One region of the Peribacillus sp. FSL H8-0477 genome, then DNA from elsewhere that is predicted to be linked to it. Evidence: predicted binding sites of a transcription regulator. Region 1 holds the regulator's gene; each other region holds the start of a gene.
The links. Region 1 encodes Rex, which represses fermentation and respiration genes when NADH is low (regulators of the CRP and FNR family bind a similar motif). Its sites were predicted from a motif close to TTGTGAAATATTTCACAA; they were not measured.

Region 1 (3,286 bases):
CAAATTCTACTGGTTAGTGTTTAATTATTAGCACTCATCTACTGTGAGTGCTAACACAATTACTATATTAAATAAATTGGGACATATTTGCAAGTATCTTATCTCTTTTTTTTCTATTAATTTCTTGAGGTGCTTGGGAATACTATAATAAGAAAACACCTTACACCATCTTTAAATCCTTTGCATTTTGGAAACCTTTATGTGGAGTTTGGTCGTTTATTTTGATACTCTTTTATAAGGTAGCTTAGGCTCTCACTAGTGCGATTCATTTTGTTGGGTTTACGGCAGGCTGCCTTTACCGCAACATCGAAGGAGTTATGAGTTTGAAGAGAGAATATTGGTACATTATTATTGTTTATATTGCAATGCAGTTATCGAGTATCGTTGGTGTTCCTCTTTTAATGATGTTTGGGATCTGGAGAGGAGCCGAAAAAAATGCCGAGCTTCAACAGCTTTCTGGCGCGTATTGGATTGTTATCAGCTTCCTTATAGGATTGATAGCAACATTATTCTTAATACGAAAAGAAGTGAAAAATAATAGTGATTTACGAAAACATCAAGCGTCTGTTCCTACCTCTATTTTTTGGGGATTCGCCGGAATCTTTCTTGCGTTATTTTCTCAATCCATAGCAGGAATGATTGAAACAGCCATCGGCATTGAGGCAGGTTCTGAGAATACGCAGACAATTATTAATTTAATTCTCAATGTTCCTCTGGTCTTATTTGTTAGTTCTGTTATTGGACCGATTCTTGAGGAAATCGTTTTTCGTAAAATTATTTTTGGATCCCTGCACAAACGACTTAACTTTTTCTTATCTGCTCTGATTAGTTCATTAATATTTGGGGCCGCTCACGGCGAATTTATTCATTTATTGCTCTACACTGCGATGGGATTTGTTTTTGCCTTTTTATATGTAAAAACCAATCGTATCTTAGTCCCCATCTTTGCGCACGTGTCCATGAACTCCTTAGTGGTCATTACTCAAATTTACAAAGATGATATTGAAAAATTCCTGAAGGACGCAGAGCACGTGCAAAACTTCATCGGAGGGTTTTTATGAAACGAATTTCACCTTTAACTTTAGCCATTATTTATATGGCTTTAGGCGCGTTATTTATCTTTATGTCCATCCAAACGGTTTCTAGATCCGGATGGGGCTTCTTCGCCTATTTTCTTGTATTGTTGGCCACACTTGATTTAGGATCAGGCATTCGAATGCTGCTCCTGCACTTAAAAATTAAATCTATCCAGAAAAAGAATAAGAAATAACAAAAAACGCTGCTTATAATCTGGCAGCGTTTTTGTATTTAATCGGTGATGGCCTGAATATTGGCTGATGGGTAATGCTTTAAGAAATAAATTAATGATTGCAGTTCAATAGATAAATCAATGTGGTGAACTCTTATGGCAGCCGGTACAGTAAGGCGTGCCGGAGTAAAATTTAAAATCCCTTTAACATTTGATTTAACGAGGTAATCCGTAATGGTTTGCGCCACATGTGATGGCACAGTTAAGATTGCGACAGATATATCACGTTGATTTAACTGTTCTTCTAACTCGTCCATATGGTACACCGGAACGTCACAGATTCTCGTGCCCACCTTACTTTCGTCAACATCAAAGGCTAACTCAATAATCGTGTTATTATTCTTTAAGAAATTATAATTCAAAAAAGCTGTACCCAAGTTACCTACACCTATTAAGGCTACTTTAGTCAACTCATCTTGATCCAGTGTTTTCCGGAAAAATGATAAAAGATAATTAACGTTATATCCGTAGCCTTTTTTACCAAGTGCACCAAAATAAGAAAAATCCCGGCGTATCGTGGCAGAATCTACCTTAACAGCTTCGCTGAGTTCAGCTGAAGAAACACGCTGTTTGCCTGACGAATGTAGGTTTTTTAGAAAACGATAGTATAAGGGTAATCTCTTGGCGGTTGCCTGCGGTATCTTCAAATGTTCTGGGCTCATATATTTTCCCCGCTTTCACAAATGTTTCCGAATCCTATTCTTCGGTTTGATTAATCTGCCTCTGGTAGTCGGGACTGGAAACACCACCGGTTTTTTCAACTAAAAACGTTGGTCCTATGATCATACCCTTATCCACAGCCTTACACATATCATAAACAGTCAGTGCAGCTGCTGAAACAGCTGTTAACGCTTCCATTTCCACACCTGTGCTTCCCTTTGTCTTAGCCGTTGCTTCAATCTGCAGACGATGATTATCGTCCTCTTTTAACCAGTTAAAAGAGATATTCACACCTTGTAATGAAATGGGATGACACATAGGAATAATGTTGGACGTATTCTTACAAGCCATGATTCCCGCTACCTGGGCAACAGCAAGTACGTCTCCCTTTTTCATTTTATTGTTGGTTATTTTTTCGTAAATTTCTTCATTCAGCAATATGCTCGACTGAGCAACAGCTGTACGAACAGTTTCAGGCTTTTGGCTGATATCAACCATTTTCGCCCTGCCTTCTTCATTAAAATGAGTTAACTCTTTCATTCAAAACACCTCTCCTAAATCATACACTAAAATTCACCATTTGTAATGACTTTGTTTCATCCTTCACATAATCATATTGATACTCACCCTCGCGGATATTGCCTGAATAAGGTACACTATCTATAACGCAATTTAGAGGTGAAAAACATGATTCTATTACAAGTTAACCAATTATCGAAATATTATGGGGCAGAGCTTATTTTATCAAATATGAAGCTCGAAGTTCAAAATAGAGATCGAGTGGCTCTTGTCGGCAGAAATGGTGCAGGGAAATCCACACTATTAAAAATTATTGCTGGTCATCTTTCTCATGATGGCGGCGAGATCATTAAACCTAAAGGTACGACTATTGGCTATATGGCTCAGGATACCGGTTTAGAGTCTGAATTATCCATATGGGATGAAATGCTGACTGTTTTTACTGAGCTGATTGCTAAAGAAAAGCAGCTGCGGCACCTAGAGGTCACGATGGCCAAGCCGGAGACCTATGAAAATGAAACACTCTATAAAAAGATTCTTTCTGAATATGATGCCTTGCAAGTCAAGTTTGCTGAACAGGGCGGGTACCAATATGAAGCAGATATCCGGTCCGTTCTTCATGGGCTGCAATTCTCTACGTTTGATCCATCTACACCGATTGCCACGCTAAGCGGTGGTCAAAAAACCAGGCTTGCACTAGGTAAATTACTCTTAAAGAAACCTGATATTCTTATTCTAGATGAACCGACCAATCACCTTGATATCGATACTCTTTCTTGGCTGGAACAGTATTTACAG
Region 2 (3,286 bases), on a different contig from region 1:
TCATTTGGCTACGGCCGTATTCAGGCTCCTATTAAAAAACTAGCTCAATCCCCTCCAAGCGATGAAGTGAATGGAAGAAAAGCGGTTGAATCAGCAGAGAGTTTTGTTCCAAGACTTAGAAGCTTATACAACGTGAAGAAGGAAGGAACGTCTTATTACTTTCCAAAATCAAATTCGTCGACTGAAGAAAAAGCCTATAAAGAATATACAATAGCAGCTTCGACAGTAAAGAAAGTGAAAAACAAGAAAGTAAAAGCAGAGTTAACAACGAAACTAAATGTAGTAAATAAACATTTCAGTAGGATTCATGCCTATAAAAATGCCCTTGATTATGCGCAAGAACTTGAATATTATCAAGTATTACTAGAAGAAGATTGGTACGCTGATACAATTACTGACCAAACTGTTAAGAATTTCTCTGCTCTGAAAGAACTCCTAAACCAAAAAGAACCATTCACCGAAGCCTATGGTCCTGGTAATCGAACTGCGTTTTACGAAAGGTATTATGAACCGGCCGAGGAACTGTGTGCCTTGCTCTATGATGAAATAAAGAAGTATACGAATTAAAAAATACAAGCATACAAAAAAGAACGTGCCGAGTGCACGTCCTTTTTCTAGACATTTGTTAGTCCATATCGTCTTGTTTCTTCACAAACAAATCATCGGTTACTTTTTCCTCAAGTTGATTCTTCAAAGCCAGACCTGCAGCCTTTCCATCACTTGGTGATCCATCTGCAAAGTACATGGGGAACAGAGAGAAGAACATAATATAAAATGAGAAGTAAATAAACTGATACCATACCACGGATCCCTCGATAATATCCTGGTAAATCAAGCTATATACAAGCAGCATACTGATTAGATTAAATAAAGATCCACCAATGTAAATCATCATGTTTGTGAATCGATTATCATGCTTTAAATTTTTAAACTCACACGAACCATTCCAAAAGTAATATTTTCTCACTTCAATAGTCAAAAACGAGAATAGTTTTTTTCCGCATCCAATATAGATTTTCTTTTCTGTACCTCCGAAAATTGAAACAAAGAAAATATGACCGCTCAAGTGAATAAGCGTAATGATCGGCATAATCAGAAAAAAGGACAACAAGAATTTCACAATATCCGTTAGTCCAAACATGGATATCACCCTCCTTTACTAGTTCTAGGTCCTTTAATGAAGGATGATACTCTGATACCCCCAATCGTCGTGCTATAACTAGTAATTATTATCAATTCTTACGAATTCATCTACATAAGAAAAAGCCGATCTAATGAAAGATCGACTTTTTGAAAATCATTTAGCAGCATCCACCGTAACCGCCGCCGTAGCCTCCGCCGTAACCGCCGCCGCCGCAACCGCCGCCGCCGCCTACAAAACTAGCTCCTACAATGATGAGCAGGATAAACAAAACGACGATAAAAGCAAAACCTCCACCAAATCCAACACCTTCATGGCCACCTGACATATTGGTACATCTCCTTTTTTTAGAAGGAGTACTTACATGGGTAATAGCAGTTTATGCACAGTTTAGGCAAGTGACACTCATTTAACGAACTTTATTTATATAAATATCAAAAGCCCTTGTTCATGAATTGTTCATGAATTAGATGGTTTTTATTCATTTTTTCATATTTTAAACAATCAAGCATAAATTCCTTTTTTTCTTCTTAAAAAGCCTTATTAAAGCAGGTATTACGCCCTATTATCAGGGATAATTTTGAACTTATTGATAATAATAACAACTAGTCACACCTTTACTTTGAAGGTGCTTGGTGATTAGATGATTTAGTTCTTCACAAATTAGACAAATTGCAGACAAAATTGGATTTTTCTTCTTTTCTTTATATTGCTTTTTTGTGTCCTAAGGTGCAAAATGAAGATATATTAAAGATTGTGAAAGAATTCACATACATCATGAATAACTGAATGGAGGAATTGTCATATGAAACAAAGAAATGTTAATCGCGTTGCTCTTATAGGTGCTGGATCTGTCGGAAGTAGTTATGCATTCGCCCTATTAAATCAATCTATTACTGAGGAATTAGTCATTATTGATCTAAATGAAAATAAAGCAATGGGTGATGCCATGGATTTAAATCATGGGAAGGTATTTGCACCGAATCCAACAAAAACATGGTATGGCACCTATGCAGATTGTAAAGATGCAGATGTAGTATGTATTTGTGCAGGAGCTAACCAAAAACCAGGTGAAACGCGCTTAGCTCTTGTTGAAAAAAACCTAAGAATTTTCAAAGGAATTGTGGAAGAAATTATGGCGAGTGGTTTTGACGGGATCTTCTTAATTGCCACAAATCCAGTCGACATCTTAACATATGCAACCTGGAAATTCAGCGGTCTGCCAAAAGAACGTATAATCGGCAGTGGTACGATCTTAGATACGGGCCGTTTCCGTTTCATGCTCGGCGAATATTTTGATATTGCTCCAGCTAACGTTCATGCTTATATTATTGGAGAACATGGTGATACAGAACTACCCGTTTGGAGCCATGCTGATATCGGGGGTGTATCCATTACGGAATTGATTAAAAGAAACCCAGAGTATACGATGAAAGATTTAGATGAGCTGTTTATAAATGTCCGCGATGCAGCCTATCAAATTATTGAGAAAAAAGGCGCAACCTTTTATGGTATTGCCATGGGTCTGGCCCGGATTACAAAAGCCATCTTAAACAATGAAAACAGCGTTCTAACTGTTAGTACTTATCTCGAGGGAGAATATGGAACAGAAGACGTATATATAGGGGTTCCAGCTGTAGTCAATCGTAACGGGATAAGAGAAATTGTTGAATTAACGCTTAGTGAACAAGAACGTCGACAATTTAAACACAGTGCGGATGTTTTAAAAGAAATCTTAGCTCCAAATTTTAAAGAACAATAAAATTTAAGAAAAGAAAAGGAGAAAAAACACCAAGTGTTTTTTTCTCCTTTTTTACATTAGTTAATAAGAATTTCTTGATTACTAGCTCCTGCCTTAGGACCAACATGTTTGTATTCTGGTTTAAAAACAGAGGTTTTAATGGGACAAGCAATCTGCCTTTGGGTGTTTCCCTTTCCATCGGGAACATCAACAATCATGCCGCGTTCCTTAAGCTGTGGATGTTCAACCGCTTCTGTAAATGTCAGCACTGGTTCAACGCAGGCCTCATATTTAACAAATACTTCTTGCCAATCTGCAAAGGTTTTTTCCAAAAACGCTTCCTTTATGGCATGTTTAAATACTCGAATGCTTTCGTCATCATTTTGCATACTAATCTCTGCTAA
Region 3 (3,286 bases), 170 kb from region 1:
AACTGCAATGGCCATAGTTGTAATAGAGAAGATTCCATTAACTACTGCGCCGTGACCCATTGTGTAGAAATGGTGAGCCCATACTACAAATGAAAGCAACGAAATGGCAACCATACTGATAACCATTGATTTATATCCATACAGATTTCTACGAGCAAACGTAGAAATAATCTCACTATAAATCCCGAAAGCAGGAAGAATAACGATATATACCTCAGGATGTCCCCAAACCCAGAATAGGTTGGCCCAAAGCATATCACTACCACCATTAGCTGTGGTGAAGAATTGAGTGCCGAACAAACGATCCGTTGTCATTAATGCTAATGCCACAGTTAATACTGGGAAAGCAAAAACGATGATAACGTTCGTGATCAGGTTGGACCAAACGAACATTGGCATTTTCATTAATGTCATGCCAGGAGCTCTCATTTTCAGGATGGTAACAATAAAGTTAATCCCGGTCATTAAGGTACCAATACCCGCTATTTGGATGGCAATAGCGTAATAGTTATTCCCAACCGTTTCACTGAATTCTGTGCTGGCAAGAGGGAAATAAGCCGTCCAACCTGCATCAGGTGATCCTCCGATTACGAAGGAAATATTGAATAGCATTGCTCCAGCAAAGAATAACCAGAAACTGATTGCATTCAAACGTGGGAAAGCAACGTCACGTGCCCCAATTTGCAAAGGAGTAACGATGTTCATTAAACCAATGATAAAAGGCATTGCCATGAATAAAATCATGATAACCCCGTGTGTTGTAAAGATCTCATTATAATGCTGCCCATCTAAAAGACCGTTTTCAGGCCTAGCTGTCTGTGCACGCATTAATAGTGCATCAACGCCCCCTCTAAATAACATAAGTAAGGCAGCTAAAATGTACATAATCCCGATTCGTTTATGGTCAACAGTTGTTAACCATTCTTTCCAGAGATATCCCCATTTTTTAAAATAGGTTAAGCCCGCAACGATGGCGATCGAAGCAACGATGATGCTGATCTGCGCCATAAGAATCATGGGTTCTCCGGTTACGATAAATTCGTCCCATTTCATGTGTGTGACTCCTTTCGTTTACTAATTTATTAAACTAGTAGTCTTATCATTATTTATGATCGTGTTCATGTTCTTCGTGATCTTTATTATCTTCTTTGGGACCATCTTCGGAATCGTCTGTTCCATGATTATGACCAGTAGGTGCTGGAGCAAAATCTAAATGTGTTCCATTAAAGGTACTGCGTCCAACATGATCGGCTTCTAGAAGTTCATTAAATTTATCTTCTGTCAGCTCATCAGCTGTTGCTTTAACATCTTTAACCCATTCTTCGTATTCTGCAGGAGGCATAGCTAATGCTTCAAACTCCATATGAGCAAATCCTTCACCACTGAAGTTAGCGTTTCTGCCCATATAAGCTCCAGGAACGTCTGCAGCTAAATGCAAGGTATTAACCATGTCACTCATTGCATACTTTTGACCTCCAAGTTGTGGAATCCATAAACTTGAAATAGGGCCATACGAATATAATTTGAATTCAAGTGGTCGATCTGTTGGGATGTTCAAGTAGTTAACCGTTTCTATATCTTCTTCTGGATAGCTAAAGTGCCATTTAAAATTAGATGATACAGCATAAATAGTCAGTTTATCTTCAGTATAACCAGTTTGTTCATTCTCGACTTTATCAAGCGAGCCAACTGTTACCCACCCAAGGAAGGCAACAATAATGATTGGAATACCAATCCATAGCGCCTCAAGATATTTATTTCCCTCAATATGCGGTGGTTCGTAGTCCGCACTAGATTTTGAAGCACGATATTTAGTAAGCATGAATGCATATAATACAATAACAACTAATACAACTCCGGCCATAGTCCACATGGACAACTTAATAACATTTGATTGCTCTTCAGCAACCGGGCCTTTTGGATCAAGAACGAGTAACGGATTATCACAACCCGTTAACACGGTGACAATAGTGAAAATTAAAAACAGTAAAATTCCCTTTAGTTTCATTTTGTACTCCTTTCCCCTCGAAAATAAAATTATAACTTGCAGTTTCACTGCAAGTGTTAATATATTCACAAACTCACGATTCTATCTTAGTATTATAAAAGAGAAAATACAACGGATTAAGATTTATGTCACAAAATGTTCATTAAACCTCCCTCAAATAATGGAAGCAGGTGCTTTAAATTGGATTATTGGAAAAAGATGAAGTAGCGTAAATCTGAATTGTTCATTTATTAGTTGTCTATACTATCATCCTAAATATTATTTTTTTAGCATAATAAATGTAATCAAAAATAAAAAGAAGCAGGCATCCTTTTAGGACCTGCTTCTTTCTATTCTTTCCATTGTCTTTGTACTTGTTCAAAAGCTCTGTTATAGATTTCTTCTTCTGCATCTTCACGATGTGCAAGAACATTGGTTTGATAAAGCTTACCTTGATAATTTACACGTACAGTAAATTGAACCATTTAAATCACTTCCTTAAAATAGACTCTAGTATTTATATACCATGAATTCTTGAAAAATAAACTTGGTAATAAATATATCATTATTACAAATGACCTTTTTGGGGTTTTTTGAATATTTGTAAATATATTACACTATCCATATTAAAACAACAAGCTTTTTATTATTGGCAAATATTGTAGTTCTGTTCAAGGACTAGGGTAAAAAAGACTGCCGCTTACCTGTCCCAATCGGGTAAGGTGAACGACAGATTTTGTACAATTATTATGATTTACCTAACTTGATTTTTAACGTTTTATTATCGTCCCCACGATACACGGTAAAGCTCATTTCTTGACCCACTTTTCCATTTTTATATAAATATTTTCTTAATTCTGATGTAGTTGTGATTTTCGTACCATTAATTTCGGTAATGATATCCTGTTGCAAAAGTCCAGCCTCTGCTGCTGGTGAACCATTCTCAACACTTGTAATCATGACACCTTCTGCAGCTGCTTGATTAATTGACTGTTGATAGTTCTGAGGCAGTTCGCCGACATTCCCAAGACTGACCCCTAAGTATGGCCGAGTGACTTTTCCATCCTTAATAATCTCTTCAACGATTGGAAGTAAATCATTACTTGGAATAGCAAAACCAAGACCCTCCACACCATCTTCAGATATTTTCAAGCTGTTAATACCAATGACGTCACCTTGCGCGTTAATCAGTGCTCCCCCGCTGTTCCCTGGGTTAATTGCTGCATCAGTCTGAATCACATCTAAATTCCATTCACCTGCTGATGTCGTGACATCTATTGAACGGCCAGTGGCACTAAC

Region 2: the regulator Rex is predicted to act here: its motif matches at 1,896-1,913, upstream of MHI18_RS08610 (L-lactate dehydrogenase).
Region 3: the regulator Rex is predicted to act here: its motif matches at 2,062-2,079, upstream of qoxA (cytochrome aa3 quinol oxidase subunit II).

Annotation. Positions count from the first base shown of each region.
Region 1 is NZ_JBBODE010000002.1:230,820-234,105, reverse strand. Features, by position in the region: gene MHI18_RS12980 (CPBP family intramembrane glutamic endopeptidase) at 324-1,061, shown strand; gene MHI18_RS12975 (YdiK family protein) at 1,058-1,270, shown strand; gene MHI18_RS12970 (redox-sensing transcriptional repressor Rex) at 1,309-1,971, opposite strand; gene moaC (cyclic pyranopterin monophosphate synthase MoaC) at 2,006-2,509, opposite strand; gene MHI18_RS12960 (ABC-F family ATP-binding cassette domain-containing protein) at 2,657-3,286, shown strand, end outside.
Region 2 is NZ_JBBODE010000001.1:1,693,415-1,696,700, forward strand. Features, by position in the region: gene MHI18_RS08595 (S8 family serine peptidase) at 1-567, shown strand, start outside; gene MHI18_RS08600 (hypothetical protein) at 626-1,141, opposite strand; partial or broken gene MHI18_RS22145 (YjcZ family sporulation protein) at 1,368-1,469, opposite strand; gene MHI18_RS08610 (L-lactate dehydrogenase) at 1,947-2,903, shown strand; gene MHI18_RS08615 (CaiB/BaiF CoA transferase family protein) at 2,960-3,286, opposite strand, start outside.
Region 3 is NZ_JBBODE010000002.1:397,477-400,762, reverse strand. Features, by position in the region: gene qoxB (cytochrome aa3 quinol oxidase subunit I) at 1-1,053, opposite strand, end outside; gene qoxA (cytochrome aa3 quinol oxidase subunit II) at 1,103-2,008, opposite strand; gene MHI18_RS13660 (BA3454 family stress response protein) at 2,338-2,472, opposite strand; gene MHI18_RS13655 (S1C family serine protease) at 2,735-3,286, opposite strand, start outside.